Regions from separate parts of the Halobacillus sp. 12SKB genome, predicted to be linked through region 2. Evidence: riboswitches for the same ligand, from Rfam matches in the RefSeq annotation. Region 2 holds a riboswitch; each other region holds the start of a gene.
What was found. Region 2 has a riboswitch for cobalamin ahead of ACQ4XT_RS14845 (DUF4430 domain-containing protein). Riboswitches for the same ligand answer to the same signal wherever they lie in the genome.
Positions count from the first base shown of each region.

Region 1 (5,916 bases), 2.2 Mb from region 2:
ATCCAATCTTTTTACAATTTCAGTTTTCCCCGAAAAATGGGAGATAAACCCTTCGATGCGCATTGACAGATCAGGGTATGCTAATGATATCTTCGACACATTGTCATTCTTTTTTCATAAATATACCAAGAAGTGACACGCGTTACCCGTTACACTATTCATAGATCTGTTTTTCAGGAGGAAAACGTTATGCTATGGAAAAAATGGGCGCCGATCTTGATGGGCTCCCTACTGATCGGCCTGCTCTTTTTTATGATCAACTCAAGACCCGGAAGTTCCGAACCTGTGGACCGCGAAGATATTGTACCCACATTATTCATACACGGCTATAAAGGTGGTCCGCGGAGCTTCGAAACGATGATGGACCGGATGCAGAACTTACAATGGGGACAGAAGCATATGACGGTTTATGTCTCCAGCCGTGGAAATCTCACGATCCAAGGTGACTTTGCCGAAACGCCCAATCCGTTCATCCAAGTGCTTTTTGAGAACAATCGGGCAAGTATCTATAATCAGACCCATTGGCTTTCAGAAATCATGCGGCGGTTAAAAGCCGATTACAATATTCAACAAGTGAACCTCGTCGGTCACTCGATGGGAGGACTCGCATCGGTCAATTATTTGCTGAGCGATCATCACTATTCTGTTCCTCGAGTAGAGAAACTCTCCGTCATTGCAAGTCCTTTTAAAGGCATTGAAAAAGAAGGCTACTTTGCATCGAATTACGGAGCGGCAACGACTGATCTACGGCCGAAGTCTGAAGCTTTAAAGCAAATGACACAAAACAAAGATCAGTTCCCGAATGATGTGAAAGTTTTTGCTGTAGCTGGTGTAATCAATAGCAATGACCCTGAATCCGAGCATTGGGACGGTCTTGTCCATGCCTCAAGTGTAAGTGGACTGGAAGAAATCGTACCCTTTGGGCAGTACGAGGAAAAGCGCCTCTACAACCCGCTGGCGACACATTCCGGACTACACGAACTAGAAGAAGTCGACCAACTACTCAAAGAATTCCTCTGGACCGAGGAAGGCGAATAAATGGAGTGACCAAATGGAGTGACCTGGCCATACACTTATTTACATTTATGGATTTTCCAGGTGTACCAGGTCATACATTTATTTCCAAAACAAAAGCACCCACTCACAGGGTGCTTTTGTTGTTTATTGTTTTTCGAAAATGAAGATCCACATGAAGGTTAAGGCTTGTTTTAATTCTTCATCCAGCTCCGCGGTGTGATGACCTTCCACTCCGCGTTTGTACACTCCTTGACCTTCTACATAGGTCCATCCGGTCTCTTCAGCCATTTTTTGAAGCTCCCATGGCATCATCGTATTACAAATGACCTCTTCTCCATATACCCTGCGATAGCTATTGATACGCGGCATCGCTGTAGGTCCAAGTAGACCGACACATAACCGGCCTCCCGGTTTCAAGATCCGCTTCATCTCTTCCAAACCCTTGTACGGGACTTCTGTCCATTCTAGTGAATTGATCGCCATCGCCGCGTCAAAAGATTCATCCTCAAACGGCAGGTCTGTCAAATCCCCTTGCACAAATGAGATGCGTTCATCATTCACTCGGTCATTGGCGCGCATCACCATGTCCTCTGACAGATCGAGCCCCGTGACGTCAAAACCCGCTTTGTAAAGCAGATACGATCCATAACCATCTCCGCACCCTAAATCAGCGACCTTCCCTTTCGATATATGCTTTGTCATAAAAGGAATGATTGTGCACCTGCTTCCATCATCCCACATCTCTCTACTTTTTGAATTCCACATTTCAGCACGATCATTCCATTGCTTCTCCGCTTCTTTATGCCAATTAAACGTTTGTGCCACACCCTCATCCCTTTCAAATAAATTTCCTACCCTCTATTATAGCGGATCATAGCAGGGAAGATAGCTCTATTCTTGTCGAACCCGATAAAAAAGAGTTGCATGATCTTCCCTACAGCGTTATGATAGAAACACAATATAAGCTAATATGAATTAAAATAAATACTATATATAGTATCTACGAACAGAAGATGCCACAAGGCTTAATAGGGAATCCGGTTAAAATCCGGAGCTGCCCCCGCAACTGTCATCACTCGCGAAATGGACATTCCACTGTGCTTTGCACGGGAAGGACCAGAGTAAGATCGAGTGTCAGCCAGGAGACCTGTCTTCGTTCGTCGCAGTTTCAACTTCTTCGGGGATTGAGAAGATGAAGCGATGGAACGAAGGCTCTCATGTCTTCTCTTCGTTTCATGGTTTCATCCGCTCAATTTTCATTGAGCGGATTTTTTTATTTTTCCTAACCAATGACACTTAACGAACGTACACCTTCATTTTCAAGGAGTGAAAAAGAATGGAAACCATAACAAGAAGCAAGTCCTGGCCAGAGAGAATTAAACTTTGGGAAGCAGACTTCCCCCATTTGAATGTCCAAAGACTCATTGATAAGTCCCCCGACCTTAAGAATGATAAACAGGCATTCATATTAGAATGTCTGGCGGAAATCGATGAAACGAACCCGGATTGGACGTATGTAGCGAGTCGCATCCATTTGGAGGACATGTATGAAAAGTCCGCCTACCATCGATCCACATCTAATCCTTATGAGAATTTTTACGGACTGATCCAAACGTTGATCGAAAAGAATATTTACAACAGGAATCTCCTTACATACTACACAAAAAAGGAAATAGAAGAACTGGAGTCCTGCATCGTACCAGATCGCGATCATCTCTTCACCTATATTGGTTTGAAGACTTTAAGCGACCGCTATCTTGCCAAAAGCAAAGCTAAAGAAGTTTATGAACTTCCTCAAGAACGTTTCATGATCATCGCTATGGTATTAATGGCGGAAGAAAAAGCATCCAAGCGCCTTCCTCTCGTTAAAGAAGCGTATTGGGCGCTGAGTCATTTGTACATGACTGTCGCTACCCCTACACTCGCCAATGCCGGAAAGAGGTATGGACAGCTGAGCTCCTGTTTCATCGACACCATCGATGATTCCCTGCAGTCCATTTATGATACCAATACCGATATCGCCAACCTGAGTAAGCACGGAGGGGGAATCGGCGTTTATTTAGGAAAAATCAGAAGCCGCGGAAGTGACATCCGTGGATTCAAAGGTGTCTCGTCAGGAATTCTCCCATGGATGAAGCAGCTCAACAACACGGCTGTCAGCGTGGACCAACTGGGGCAGCGTCAGGGAGCGGTCGCTGTATATTTAGATGTATGGCATAAAGATATCTTCCCTTTCCTGGACAGCCGGTTGAATAACGGAGATGAACGCCAGCGAACTCACGATCTTTTCACAGGAGTATCCATACCCGACCTCTTTATGGAGGCAGTGGAAAAACGTGAGGACTGGTATTTGTTCGATCCTCATGAAGTCCGCACCGTCATGGGCTACTCACTGGAAGACTACTTTGATGAAAAGAAGGGGGCAGGATCCTTCCGGGAGAAATATGCCGCCTGCGTCGCACATCCTGACCTTTCCAAGGAGAAAGTGCCTGCGATCGAAATTATGAAGCGCATCATGATCGGTCAGCTTGAAACAGGGACGCCGTATATGTTTTACAGGGATGAAGTCAATCGCATGAATCCGAACAATCACGCGGGCATGGTTTATTGCAGCAACCTTTGTACAGAAATCACCCAGAACCAAAAACCAACCATCCAGGATGAACAATACGTGGAAGACGGAAAAATCATTTCCGTGAAGACACCAGGGGATTTCGTTGTTTGTAACTTGTCGAGCATCAACCTCGGTCGTGCCGTCACGAATGGCGTCCTGAAGCGCTTGATCTCAATTCAAGTTCGTATGCTGGATAACGTCATCGACCGAAATACCATTCCCGTTTTACAAGCACAACTCACGAACCAATCTTACCGTGGCGTTGGGCTCGGTACCTTCGGGTGGGCCCATCTACTGGCCAAAAAGAAGATCGACTGGGAATCAGAGGAAGCACTCGACTATACGAAAGAAGTTTATGAAGCTGTTGCCTATCATGCCATTGAAGCAAGTTCAGATCTTGCTGCTGAAAAAGGAAGCTATCCTCTATTCGAAGGGTCAGACTGGCAGACGGGAGAATTTTTCATTAAACGAACGTTTGACCAAGAAGGTACGTGGAACTGGAAAGCCTTGCAGCACAAGGTGTCCAAGAATGGAATGAGAAATGGATACTTGATGGCTGTAGCACCGAATTCAAGTACATCTCTTATCGCAGGCAGCACGGCCAGTATTGATCCGATTTTTAAAAAGTTTTATTCCGAAGAGAAAAAAGATTACAAGATTCCTGTCACCGCACCTGAATTAACCCATGAAACCTATGGGTATTACCCATCCGCCTACGATGTCGACCAGCACGCATCCATCAGGCAGAACAGTATCAGGCAAAAATTCATCGATCAATCGGTCTCGTTTAACCTCTACGTACGGAACAACATCCAGGCGAAAGAGCTCTTGGATTTGCACTTATCCGCATGGAAACACAGATTGAAAACGACCTACTATACACGATCAACATCCAGCCAAGGAGAATTTGACGAATGTGAAGTTTGTTCATCATAAAAAGGAGGAATTTCACCATGACATCATCGATACAAAAAAGAAAGCTTGTCGATTATGAAGCACCAAATGCCTCGACAGGCGTGATTAACGGAAAAAGTTCGAACATCTTAAATTGGGATAATACCCGCTACTCATGGGCCTATCCCATGTATAAGACAATGCTCTCAAATTTTTGGATTCCCAATGAAATCAACATGAGTAACGACTTAAAGCAATGGCCCGAACTCTCAGAACAGGAACAGACCGCATTCAAAAAAATCATCGGTCTACTCGCTTTCTTGGATTCCATCCAAACCGATTATTCAGGAAAAATCGCAGACTATCTGACTGATTCAAGTCTCTCTGCCTTAATGCAAGTGCTCGCTTTTCAGGAAGTTGTCCATAACCAATCCTACTCTTACGTTCTATCCACACTCGTAGACCAGGGAGAACAGGAGAAGATTTTTGATTACTGGAAGCATGACGAAGTGCTCAAAGAACGCAACACTTTCATTACCGATGGATACCAGTCCTTCAGTAATGATCCTTCCATGGACAGTTTTCTGAAGTCCATCGTTTATGATGTCGTACTTGAGGGCCTCTTCTTTTATGCCGGCTTCGCTTTCTTCTATAATCTGGCCAGAAATCAGAAAATGGTCTCGACTAGTACGATGATCAACTACATCAATCGAGATGAACAAATCCATGTCAGCTTGTTTGGACACATTTTTAACGAAACCCTAAAAGAAAACCCAGAGTTGGATCCTGACTACTACCGGACGTTCGTGACCAATACGTTCAAAAAAGCGGCTGGTTTAGAAATCAAATGGGCACGTCACCTGATCGGGAATCAATTCCCAGGCATTCCGATTCAGGACCTGGAAGACTATATCTGTTACATCGCCAACAAACGTTGCAGACTACTGGGAGCAGAAAAGCCGTTCCCCTCCTATACAGAAAACCCATTAAAATGGATCCGGGCATATCAGGAAGTCGATGAAGGAAAATCAGACTTCTTCGAACAAAAATCACGTCAGTACACCAAAGTATCCGAAACCAACGGCTTCGACGACCTATAATACCGCCATATAGCAAATAATACCCAAATAATACCTGACCAGGTCATCCAGAATATGGATGACCTGGTCTTTTCTTATTATCAAAGAAAGCGCTATTATGTCACCTTTTCTGACATAATATCAAAAAGTGTATTGATTTTTCAGAATATTTATTTTATAGTTAGATTTAATTACTTACTCATTGTGTAAGGAAACCTAACACAACGATAAAAGGAGGACTATAGTCATGAAGAAAGTGGAGGCAATCATCCGTCCTGAAGCATTCCAGGATTTGAGGCAGAGCCTTGATGA
Region 1 covers NZ_JBRFWR010000001.1:740,724-746,639, forward strand. The annotation lists gene ACQ4XT_RS03665 (alpha/beta fold hydrolase) at 190-1,038, shown strand; gene ACQ4XT_RS03670 (class I SAM-dependent methyltransferase) at 1,162-1,782, opposite strand; cobalamin riboswitch at 2,012-2,185, shown strand; gene ACQ4XT_RS03675 (ribonucleoside-diphosphate reductase subunit alpha) at 2,354-4,567, shown strand; gene ACQ4XT_RS03680 (ribonucleotide-diphosphate reductase subunit beta) at 4,585-5,625, shown strand; gene ACQ4XT_RS03685 (P-II family nitrogen regulator) at 5,852-5,916, shown strand, end outside.
Region 1: it holds a riboswitch for cobalamin, as region 2 does, so the genes downstream of both, ACQ4XT_RS03675 (ribonucleoside-diphosphate reductase subunit alpha) here and ACQ4XT_RS14845 (DUF4430 domain-containing protein) in region 2, are expected to answer to the same signal.

Region 2 (5,916 bases):
ATCTACTGCCCCATTTCACGGAGACCCTTTGAAATACGAAGAGTAATGGACCTCGAGACCAAAAGCCCCTTAAAAAGGGGCTTTTTTATTTGACTAGTTGTTCAAAACGGATCTCCGCCTCCGTCCGGTCAATGGTAGAGAACATACGATAATCCTCGGAATCAATGATTCTATAGTGGTGACTAATCAGGTTTTGCTGAAGGGTGTAGTTTTCCCCTTCTGCAATCGTCTGCCACCATACTTTCCCACCAAGCGTCTTCTTTCCTTGAGGCTCTACTTGCTCATGGGCTATGGTTTCCACGATTTCTACAGGAGCATCACCTAACACGCCTTTCAAAACATCGCTCTCTTGAAACAGAGCACATATGGCGACAACGGTTGTCCAGCCGGCCAAAGTTCTTTGTTTTTCAATCTGAACAAGGGTCTTTTTAGATAATCCGAGAATATCCGCCATTTTGTCCTGCGTATATCCATGCTCGACACGAATCAATTTTATTTTTTCAGATACCTTTGTACGCACTTCCTGTTTATCCATTACCTATCGTCCCCTTTACTACGTTCCTCTATTTTAACACGAGCAAGAGGGGCAATCCTAGAACAAAGGCTCTGGGAGTGTTCGGATAGACAAGAAATATATCAGTAGAAATTCAGAAGAAGGGTAGACTCCCTAATCCCGCTATATGGCGACCGCTCTATCCTTTCTAATGAATATAAAGAACCCTCGGCAGTCACTGCTGAGGGTTCTAGGTCATTACTTCGCAACAGGGTTGATTCTTTGCGGAACATCAATCGGCTCTTCAAGGTCATAGGTGGAAAACTCGCTTACGTTGATCCCATTGAACTTGACTTTTTCAAAACCAAACTGGCCTGCTGTTGCAAGGATAGCTTCAACCATAGTCAAAAGCTGCTGTTCACTTGCCCATGATTCATGTTGAAGATTTATATTCACCGTTTGTTGATCAACTGTCGTTGAAGTGAACTGAACATGTTCCGGCACGGCCGGTGTCACAAAGAGACCTTCCCCTGTTTCTTTCATCAGTGAAAGAGCATCGCGGAACGTCGGAGAACCATCCACAGATATAGGAGCCAGTAAACGTTCAGATGAACCTTCATATTGATACAATTGAAAGATGTACTCTCCTTGTTGAATAACAGGAACTTCGGTGATTTCTCCGTAGCTTCCTAGAATGACAGGGTTCCCCGATTCTGTTTGAACCGTGATTTCTTGCAGTTGAAAGTCAGCCAACTCCCAACGGATACTTTCTATGATCGCATTTGCCCACGCAGCTCCACTAACCGTGAAATCATCAGGAAACGTAACAGCAGCCCGACCTTCTTTTTCATCTACCTCATATTCCATTTCACTTACAGCTCTCTCAGCTAAACCGTACCTCTCAGGCGAAAATGCGCTGGACTCCTGCTGGCTCTGGAGTGTAGGAAGAATGACTTCAGCATTTTTACCTGGATAAGAAAGCGTAATAAAACTCCCGTCGTCACTCTGTAACACCAGTGATTCAAGCTCGGTCTCCACTGATTCCTGTTCTTCTTGAAGGTTTGAATCATTCTCTTGGGATCCTTCCTCTTGGTTTTCTTCTGGAGGGAGACTTTCCTCTTCGCTGGAGGGTTCGGCTTCCTGGACTTCAGCGCTTTCCTCTTCCCCTTCTAAAATGGGTGCATCAAGGGAAGGACCCGTTTCCTGATTTGCTGTGGAAGATTCTGTACTTTCATTCGCATGATCGGCAGTATCTTCGACGGTAAGCAAACCATTGTTACTAAAAAAGACAGGAATGAACACAGCAAGTACCAACAAAACAGCGATCGTAGCTAATCCAGGAAACACCCATGGAGCTACTTTTCTTTTTGGTGTATGAACACGGGATGAAACCTTTTGGTAAAGCATTTCTTTCGATTGGCGGTCTTCCATAGAAGGGAGTTTCCCTAATACCTTTTTGATATCTTCGTCGTTACGCTTCTTCACGGTCTCCCCTCCCTTCTTCAATGTCTTCAAGTATTTCCTTAAGAGCTTTCATAGCTCGATGTTGAGTCGTCTTCACTTTACTCTCACTCCAGCTTAAGATTTCTGCTGTTTCTTTTATAGACATTCCTTGAATGAAACGGAAAATCAGCACACTCCGCTGATCAACCGTACATTTGTCCAGAGCTTGATAGACTTGTTGAATTTCATCATTCTGCACGGCAATCTCTTCGGGCATTTTATTCTGGTCTTTGATTTGCTCCCCTTTCTCACTCCAATCAAAGAACTCCATGAATCGGTTTCTCTTTCTTTTTTGTTTGCGGAAATAATCAATGGCTACGTGCCTGGCTATGGAAAACAACCATGTTTTCTCTGAGCTTTTTCCATTGAATGATTCATATGATTTCATGACCCTCACATATACATCCTGAACCAAGTCCTCAGCAAGACTTCTGTCCTTGACCATATAGATAAGAAACTGAAAAAGGTCATGGTGATAGTTTTCGTATAGTTCGTCAAAGAACGTTCGCAATGGTGGTACCTCCTGGGTCACTTTAGTAGTCGTTTTATGTATGAAAAAAGTTACACTATCTATCTTAATATGCCAAAAAAGAAAAAGGAACCGCGTTTCCAAAAGAAAATCACCTGCCCATCACCTCTATTCCAACTTCAACTATATCTCCCTTTACTTGAAGGCTCAGTTTCGAAACGTTTGTGTGATTCTAGGGACTCCCGCGGAAAGCGAGTCATTCCCCTCCGCCCCGACCCTAGCACAAAAGCCTCGAAATCAAGTCTTAAAGAATCCTGCCCTTAACTTTAATAAACGATCCGGCTAAGAGAGCAAAAAAAGCTACCCTTGGTTTGGGTAGCTAAGTGACTTTCGATATGGCGTTTCTTTTTTCGTAGCGTTGGAAAAGTGTTCCGAGTATTGGAGATAGCGCCAATATGAACACAGTATTAGAAATCGCATGATTGATATCCATCGGGAGACCCGCTAAATAGTACGCCCAAAATGGCTGTCCTGCTGCCCGCATCGTCAAAGAAAGAATAACTCCGAAGAAAAGGCCGCTGACAAAGCCATAGATGGAAAGACCCCAATACGGCAATTTCGACCAATATTTCCCTAGAAGTCCAGCAATGATGCCTATGATTGACCAGGCGATAATCTGCCAGATGGTCCAAATCCCCATCCCCAGCAACACATTGGATACAAAGGTCGTGAGCAGAGCGATGAGAACCCCTGCACTAGGTCCGAGCCAGAAGCCCGCAATAATAATAATGGCTGTTACCGGCTGGATGTTCGGAAAGTGGGCTAAAGCCATCCTTCCTGCTATGGCTAAGGACGCGAGCATGGCTATCAATGTAAGCTTATACGTATTCATCATTCATCATTCCCAAGATTGATAATCAAAAACGATTTCGTCTCCATCCTCTACTTCGTATTCATTCGCTCCAACCATGGCTTCATCCCCGTTAATGGTGTACATCCAAGCCATTTTTTCTTCCTGGTTCCCAGCAATTCCTTCAATGCTGTTAATGAACCCTTCGGACTGTTCTACTTCATAGTTATCTTCCATGACTTCCATGAGGGTGGTTCCTTCTTCTACCGTAATTTCATCTTCAGCCATCATTTCTTCGCCATTGTTTTTAGATACCTGTACTTGTACCGTAACTTCCTGTACTTGTTCTTCTTGAGTCGCCGATGTTTCCTTTTCCTCTTGTGTACCACAGCCTGCTAGTACAGCAACAGCTAGAATCATGGCTGTTAAAACAGTGTTCCATTTTCTCATAACCATCTCTCCCTTTTCTTTTTATTTCACGGCCAGGAGGAGAGAAAAGCAGAGACAACCAAGTAACATGTATGGTAGACATCGTAAAATTCTTTTCTATCAAAAAAAGCTTACCCTTCTACAAGGGTAAGCTTAAGACAAACGAAAGGATAAGATCTACGTTTCACGTCATACCGATCGGTTGTCTCAAATGCTCAATCCCCGAAGCTTTGAAACATTGGATCAGGCAGGTCTACTGACTTGTGCGTCATCCTAATCAGGATCCTTCCCATACCGATGGCACAGTGGAATTTCCTTTTCGTCTACACTTACAGTTGCGAGGACAGCTCTGGTTTTGCACCAGATTCCCTATTAGGTCTTTTCAGACACCTGAATCCTCTTCATATGAAGTTTCCATAAACAAGATTACAACAATTTTCCGAATATAGCAACATTATTTTTCCTTATGTGAAAAGGGGACCTTAAAAGTGAACGTTGTCCCTTCTTTCAACTTGCTATGCACACTGATGGTGCCTTCGTGAGCTTCTACAATGTTTTTCGCAATGGCAAGCCCAAGACCTGTCCCTTTTTTATAATTTTTATTTTCACGTTTTCTCGATTTATCTGCTTTATAGAAACGTTCAAATACAAATGGAAGATCTTCCTCGGCGATTCCGTACCCGGAGTCTTTGACACTTGCAATCCATTCATTGTCCTCTTTTTCAAGAATCACCTGAACCTCACTACCCGGATCGGAATGTCGGATCGCATTATCAATCAAGTTTGTAAACACTTGCTCAATGCGGTCAGGATCAAAGTCGAGAAACCCGAACTCTCCTTCGACCTTCAACTGAAGGTCCACTTCCTTTTCATTGGCGATTCCACTGAATTTACGAATGATCTTGTTCATGAAAGGCTCCATTTCCACCGACTCTTCGTTCAACTGAATATGTCCCGCTTCCATCCGTGCAATATCCAGCAGCTCATTTACAAGACGGCCGATTCTTAACGATTCGTCATGGATGATTTGCGCGAGTTCATTTTTGTCTTCTTTTGATTCAGCAATGTCATCTACAATAGCTTCACTATATCCCTGAAGCATGGAAATGGGAGTTCGCAGTTCATGGGATACATTCGCGATGAAATCTTTACGAAGCTTGTTCAATCTTCTTTCTTCTGTCATATCCCGGAGCACCGCGACGGCCCCACGTACTTTTTCTTTGTCATACAAAGGTGTCATGATGATGACCCAGGACCTGCCTTGCAATGTCATTTCGATCATGGATTCATTCTCATCAGTGATGACATCGTTAAACAAATCCATCAGTGGTTCTGGAAGGGACGTTTGATCAGCCGAGGTTGATGCAGCGTTCTTTTCAAACTCATAGGCTTCTAAATATTGTTGGGCAGGAGGATTGGAAATGAGCACATTCCCTTCCCTGTTAAACGTAATGACACCATCTGCCATCGACCTCAAAATGCCTGAGAGTTGTTCTTTTTCCTGATTCAGAGCGTTAATATGAAACTTCAACTCCCGGCCCATCCGATTAAAAGCCATCGCCAATTCACCGATTTCGTCATGGGTACGTATAGGAATCTTCGTGTTAAACTCGCCTTTGGCAAGTTCGAGAGCTCCTTCTCTCATTTTAATTAAAGGAGCTGTGATTCGAGTGGAGAGGAAAAAGGCAAAAATAGTCGTTAATACAATGGCAATTCCAGCACCCAGGAATATAATTTTCGTCGTCTGTTCAGACGTTTCCTCAATCGTATCCAGTGATTGGTAGACAAAGACAGCCCCGTCCCGGTTATCAAGCGGGGTACCGACAACCATGACCCCTGTCTCTCCATTTCCCAGATCAGCAACTTTTTTGACATCAGCGCCTTCATTCAAAACAGTTGCTGTATCTGCATCACTTTCAAACCATGCATAATCAAGCACGGGCAGAGAATCTGAATCACTTTCTGAAACCAGCTGCTCATCTTCACTCAATACAATGACCGCACGACTCGCAGGATCTTTGACAAGGGCTGTCGTTGAAAGTAAGAGGTCTTCCTCTTGTTCATAGCGGTCCACAACATCTGAAATCCGGTCCGCCGTTTGCAGCAAATGTCTTTCCGCTTCCACTACGTGATAGTTTTGAAAGAATTCAAGGAGAAGAACAGTCAAAATAA
Region 2 covers NZ_JBRFWR010000001.1:2,978,589-2,984,504, reverse strand. The annotation lists gene ACQ4XT_RS14870 (ferredoxin) at 1-46, shown strand, start outside; gene ACQ4XT_RS14865 (helix-turn-helix transcriptional regulator) at 86-535, opposite strand; gene ACQ4XT_RS14860 (hypothetical protein) at 752-1,978, opposite strand; gene sigX (RNA polymerase sigma factor SigX) at 1,965-2,507, opposite strand; gene ACQ4XT_RS14850 (ECF transporter S component) at 2,845-3,360, opposite strand; gene ACQ4XT_RS14845 (DUF4430 domain-containing protein) at 3,364-3,765, opposite strand; cobalamin riboswitch at 3,974-4,153, opposite strand; gene ACQ4XT_RS14840 (ATP-binding protein) at 4,199-5,916, opposite strand, start outside.

Region 3 (5,916 bases), 2.2 Mb from region 2:
GGCAACAGGAATTAATGTAATTCCAATAATCGTTACAACGGTCCCTGTGACGACAGGTGGGAAGAATCGAACAAGTTTCCCGAAGTAGCGGCTGATCAGGATGACGAACAATCCGGAAACGAGAATGGAGCCGTAGATAGCCGAAACCCCGAATTCACCCCCAATGGCAATCATCGGACCGACGGCTGTAAATGTACAGCCAAGGACGACAGGAAGGCCGATACCGAAATAACGATTGCGGACGACTTGCAAAATGGTCGCCACTCCGCACATTAAAATATCAATGGCGACAAGGTATGTAAGTTGTTCAGAATTCAGTCCAAGAGCTCCACCGACAATCAATGGAACGAGAATCGCCCCGGCATACATCGCCAATAAGTGTTGAATGGCTAAAGCGGTTGTTTTCATGAGGATACCTCCTGTGTTTCAAACGTGATCGTACTGTCCTCAAGGGATGAAAGGGTGGCGAGGGATTCTACTTTTATTCCTTGGCGCCGTAAAAGGCGCCCGCCATTTTGAAAGCCTTTCTCTATAACGATTGCCACACCGGCGATGGAAGCTCCTGATTGTTCTACAAGGTCAATCAGCCCTTTCGCAGCCTGCCCATTCGCTAGAAAGTCGTCAAGGATCAAGACGTGATCTCCTTCCTCCATGAAATCTTTCGATATGGATATTTCATTTGTTTCCTGCTTTGTAAACGAGTGTACCTTTGATGTGTAAAGGTGATCTTTCATGGTCAACGATTTCTTCTTCCTTGCAAAGATTGCAGGAACCCCCAGGCTGAGGGCTGTCATTTGAGCGGGTGCAATTCCTGAGGACTCTAATGTCAGTACCTTCGTAATCCCCAAATCTCTGAAACGGTTCGCAAACTCTTCCCCAATTTCTTTCATGAGTAAAGGGTCTATCTGATGATTCAAGAAGGCATCGACTTTAATAACGGAAGGAGATAGAACTTTCCCTTCTTCCACGATTTTCTTTTTCAAACGATCCATATCCAACGCACCTTTCTAGGTTAAGTATTGATGTAACAAAAAAGCACGAAAAGCTTGTTTCCTCTATGGAAAGCAAGTCTTTTCGTGCTTGACGTAGACAAAGACAATGAAACCGTGGACAGAAAAGTCCCGGTGTCTTGTGCTGCTTTTCATAGTCGGTCTATTTACGGTAAACCGGTAGAAACTTGCGGGCCCTATCCCCGCTATTATATGAAAACTTATATTCGAATGATATGGATATTATATCAGTTTATTGTTCGTAATCAACCCCTATCCAGGGAATTAATGGACAATATTTATGGTTTTGTTCGTGTTGACATGGTGGTTTGTTTGGGAGATAGTGGATGGGAAGAGAGTTTCTCTTTTCTAAAAAAAATTTTACTGCCTTATGGTGGCTTCGTTTTAGAAGCTGAAAAGGGAAGTTTGGTGAAAAGCCAACGCGGTCCCGCCACTGTAATGGGGAGGTGCATAGATGACCCACTGTTTTTTAATGGGAAGGGCTATGTGCTGATGAACCTGAGCCAGGAGACCTGCCATAAGGAAGAACATGAATTCCTACGGGAGATAGGAGGATGTTACGTGTATTGGATCTATCAAGAGCCTTTTTCGGTTCCATGAACGAAGGGGAGAATGCGCTTTGTAAACTCTCCCTTTGAGGGATAGTCACTTTCAAGAAGGAGGACACCATTCATGGAACCTTTACCTGTTCGTTATTCTAGAATGACTCAAACAAGATTAGTGCTGCCACCAGATACGAATCACCTGGATACTATTTTCGGAGGGAAAGTCCTTTCATATATCGATGAAATTGCTGCCCTTACCGCTATGAAACATTCAAACTGTGTGGTTGTCACAGCTTCCATAGACTCTGTGGATTTTTTATCTTCAGCTAAAGTAGGGGATGCATTGACGTTAGAAGCTTGTGTGACAAGCACGGGGCGTACATCAATGGAAGTGTATGTGAAAGTCTTTGCTGATGATTTACTTAAAGGCAGAAAGGTAATGACGACCGAATCATTTTTAACGATGGTCGCTGTAGATGTCGAAGGGAGACCGACACCGGTGCCGCCCGTTATACCTGAGACAGAGGAAGATAAACAATTGTTTGAAACAGCTCCATCGAGGAGGGAACATCGAAAAAGCAGGCCTGCCCTTAGATGACAGGTATTAAGTGTTATGAAAAACCAATAAATAAATGCAAAGACACCACATTTAGTGGTGTCTTATTTATACTTGTGTTGATTTCTTCCACTCAAAAAAAGCCCGCCTTGAAAGAAGCGGACTGCCTTTATGTTCGTTTTAATGGCAATGTACAACAACGGAATGATCCTCCGGATTTGATGATTTCTGAAAGGTCTACAGGTATCACATGAAACCCATATTTCTCTAACTGTGTGTTTAGTTGCTCGTTTTGAGGGAGGCTGATCACTTTACGGTCTCCAATGGAAAGAACGTTCGGACCCATGGTGAATTGCTCCTTTTTGGTGACTTCAATTACTTTGTATCGTGCAGAGATGGCTTTCAAACTGTTTTTTGTAAAAGCAGGAGGATAAAGGATTGCAGTAGATTGATCGATTACGTTGAATACGCAGTCCAAATGAAGGATGTCTTCTCTCAAAGGGACAGGGATGACCTGAAGATCATGGAGCCGTGATTGAAGCTCGCGTATGGCTTTATCGGATGTCCTTTTTGTTTCACCGACCCATACCGTTTTTCCGTCTACAACTATATCTCCACCTTCAATTGATGAAGGGAGGTCCTCTTCTACCTCGATATAATTCTCTCTCGCCCAGCTCCGGAGGACATCTGTTTCCTCTTTCCGGACCTTTTCACTCATAGAGCTGATAAACAGTCGATGATGAATGGTAAACCCGATATCTCTTGTAAACACCTGTTCATGAAGATCCGGCTGACTTGGAAGTTGGATGACTTCAATCTGATGATCTTCTAAAACCTGTACGAAATGATCATGTTGCTGGAGAGCTGTTTGGGCGTTTATGTTCTGGTATTGAAAATGTTTTTGGGTTTCGTTGATGATGTCAGTAATTTTCATATAAGAAGGCTTGGCGACCACGACTTTTTTCAGCGGTGAATATTCGGTGTGACATTGAACACTGTTTTCCGAAGCTATACCAACCATGTTAGATCCTCCTTTTATTCATATCCCCTTTCTTCCCCGGAGTGTAGAGAATAAAACAATAAAGCCCTGTGTATAGTTACCTATACGTAAAGGTAACTTTACTTTAAACTGTAATTAATTGGAGGGGTAATATGAAGAACCGGCTTATGGAGGGTAGAAAAAAACAGGGGTTATCTCAGGACAAATTAGCTGAGATCTTGCAGGTATCCCGTCAGACGATTATATCCATTGAGAAAAACAGATATTCCCCTTCCTTGCCGCTTGCATTTGAAATCGCGAGGGTATTTGGTGTTCGAATTGAAGATTTATTTATCTATGAATCAAAGGAGGGGGGAATGAAGATGGATTTCACTTCTAACTTTTTTAAAGTTATCGGAGTATTTTTCTTGCTATTGGCAGGTTTTTTAATTTTTGTGGGGGCGATGGGTGGCGAATGGCCGTCTATGATATGGACCATGGTTTCTTTGGGGATTTTATCTTTCAGTATGAGTTACTTATATCCTCAGTTCAAACAGAAGGATGAACGTATGAAGTGGATCAGACATAAGGCAGTATTTTATTCTTTCTTTATCATGATGGGATTAATGGCTGTCTATCATCTTATGATTGTATTACAGGTGGTTAGGTTAAGCTCTGTTGACCTACTCAGCGTCCTTTTGTCGTTAAACATTGTGACGGTATTTTTAACGATGGTCATTTTAGCGAAAAGACATTAAAAAAATGGGGGATGGGCTTCTTCTGGTTTTGATGTTTTTGTTTAGGAGAACAGATGAACGTTTTTTCGACATTTCCCGGGAAATGTCGGGGGTAGTATTGGTTAAAAGTGAGATTTGGACAAAAATTACATACAAAGAGACACATGCTGATACAGAATGATTTTTTGTACATAGGGTATGTTGTAAGGGAGCGAATTAGACAAGCATGGCATTGGCTTCATCCCGAGTTGTCAGGTATGATTTAATTATAATAAAGAATCGGGAGTGGTTGGGTTGGCAGGTGTATGGAAACGTTGGATAAAAAACGACCGACAGCAGGAATTGTTTGAAAAGGCAGATCGGATCGCAGAAGAGGCGCGCAAACATATTCCAGAAACGGATCGTGAAGCTTCTTTCTCTTATGAGACGTTAAAAGTCATTAAAGATGAGAAATACCCATCGATGTCCTTGCCGGAATCTGAAGGTGGAGAAGGATTATCGTTATACGAATTCTTGCTGATGCAGGAAAAAATTGCAGAAGGTGATGGAGCTGTCGCTTTGTCAATTGGATGGCACATGGGAATCATGATGGAACTTTCTCAGGAACGATTATGGGAGCAGAAGTCTTATGATCGCCTTGTAAATGAAGTTGTTTCAGAACAAAAAGTGGTCAACAGGGCTGCGACAGAACCGGCAACCGGAAGTCCGACAAGGGGAGGAGTACCAGAGACCAAAGCGGTTCGTCGTGGAGACGTGTACATTTTAAATGGAAGGAAATCATTCACCTCCATGGCTGAGCATTTGGATTATTACATTGTCTCTGCTTATATCGAAGACAAGGATACGGTTGGGTGGTTTTTAATTGACCGCCATCAACCAGGGTTATCTGTTGATAAAACATGGGACACCCTTGGGATGAGGGGGACAGCGAGTGATGACCTTGTGATGGATGAAGTGGAGCTGCAGGAATCCGACCTTGTAGAACTGAAAAGTGGAAGCAAATCCTCGCCAAAGGGATGGCTCTTGCACATTCCAGCCTGTTATTTAGGAATTGCCGTAGCCGCTCGTAACGATGCGGTTGCTTTTGCAAAAGACTTTCAACCAAATAGTCTGGACACACCAATTTCTGAAGTGTCTCACATTCAAGACAAGATTGGCGAAATGGAGTGGAAATTGCTGCAGGCCCATTCTTTCCTATATTCAGTTGCAAGAAAATGGGATGAAGAACCAGAGCAACGGGATCAGATGGGATCAGAACTTGCTGCTGTTAAGCTGGCGGTAACGAATACGGCAAATGAAGTCGTCGATCTAGCGATGCGAATTGCAGGGGGGCGTGGGTTATCTAAAGCTTATGCCTTTGAAAAATATTACCGTGATGTACGGGCAGGGTTGCATAACCCACCCATGGATGATGCGGTTGTGTCGATGCTTGCGAAACAAGCGATTGCGGAAGACCACTAAAAAACCAGAGCTTTTACAGCTCTGGTTTTTTCTATGATTAGTCAGCGAGTAAGTCGGCGAAAGCTTTGGCATATGGAGGCAGGTCAGGCGGACGACGGGCAGAAACTATGTGTTCGTCTTGGACGACTGCTTCGTCGAACCATTCTGCACCTGCATTCATCATGTCATCTTTAATTCCCGGTGTGCTTGTCACTTTTCGCCCTTTCAGGATGTCGGCAGAAATAAGCACCCACCCTGCATGGCAGATTTGACCGATTGGTTTGCGTTCATTGTCCATGTGCTGGACCATTTCAATGACTTTTTCATAACGGCGGAGCTTATCGGGAGACCATCCCCCTGGAACAAGAATTCCATCGTAATCAGCTGGATTAATGTCCTCAAATGCATAATCCGCAGTTGCAGGGACTCCATATTTCCCTGGGTGTTCTTCACCTGCTTTTTCACCCACAAGATGAACAGTTGCTCCTTCTTCCTGAAGACGGAGAACCGGATACCAAAGTTCAAGATCTTCAAAGTCTTTACTGACCAGTTGGATGACTTTCTTACCTTCTAAACGCATATACAACCTCCTTGTCCTATTCACTATCCCCATTTTATCAGATGGCTACACCTCTTTCGAATCTTTGGA
Region 3 covers NZ_JBRFWR010000001.1:770,224-776,139, reverse strand. The annotation lists gene ACQ4XT_RS03830 (nucleobase:cation symporter-2 family protein) at 1-408, opposite strand, end outside; gene ACQ4XT_RS03825 (xanthine phosphoribosyltransferase) at 405-992, opposite strand; purine riboswitch at 1,125-1,226, opposite strand; cobalamin riboswitch at 1,365-1,544, shown strand; gene ACQ4XT_RS03820 (acyl-CoA thioesterase) at 1,683-2,153, shown strand; gene ACQ4XT_RS03815 (dimethylarginine dimethylaminohydrolase family protein) at 2,281-3,132, opposite strand; partial or broken gene ACQ4XT_RS03810 (helix-turn-helix transcriptional regulator) at 3,264-3,467, shown strand; gene ACQ4XT_RS03805 (acyl-CoA dehydrogenase family protein) at 4,122-5,288, shown strand; gene ACQ4XT_RS03800 (type 1 glutamine amidotransferase domain-containing protein) at 5,326-5,847, opposite strand; gene ACQ4XT_RS03795 (DoxX family protein) at 5,893-5,916, opposite strand, start outside.
Region 3: it holds a riboswitch for cobalamin, as region 2 does, so the genes downstream of both, ACQ4XT_RS03820 (acyl-CoA thioesterase) here and ACQ4XT_RS14845 (DUF4430 domain-containing protein) in region 2, are expected to answer to the same signal.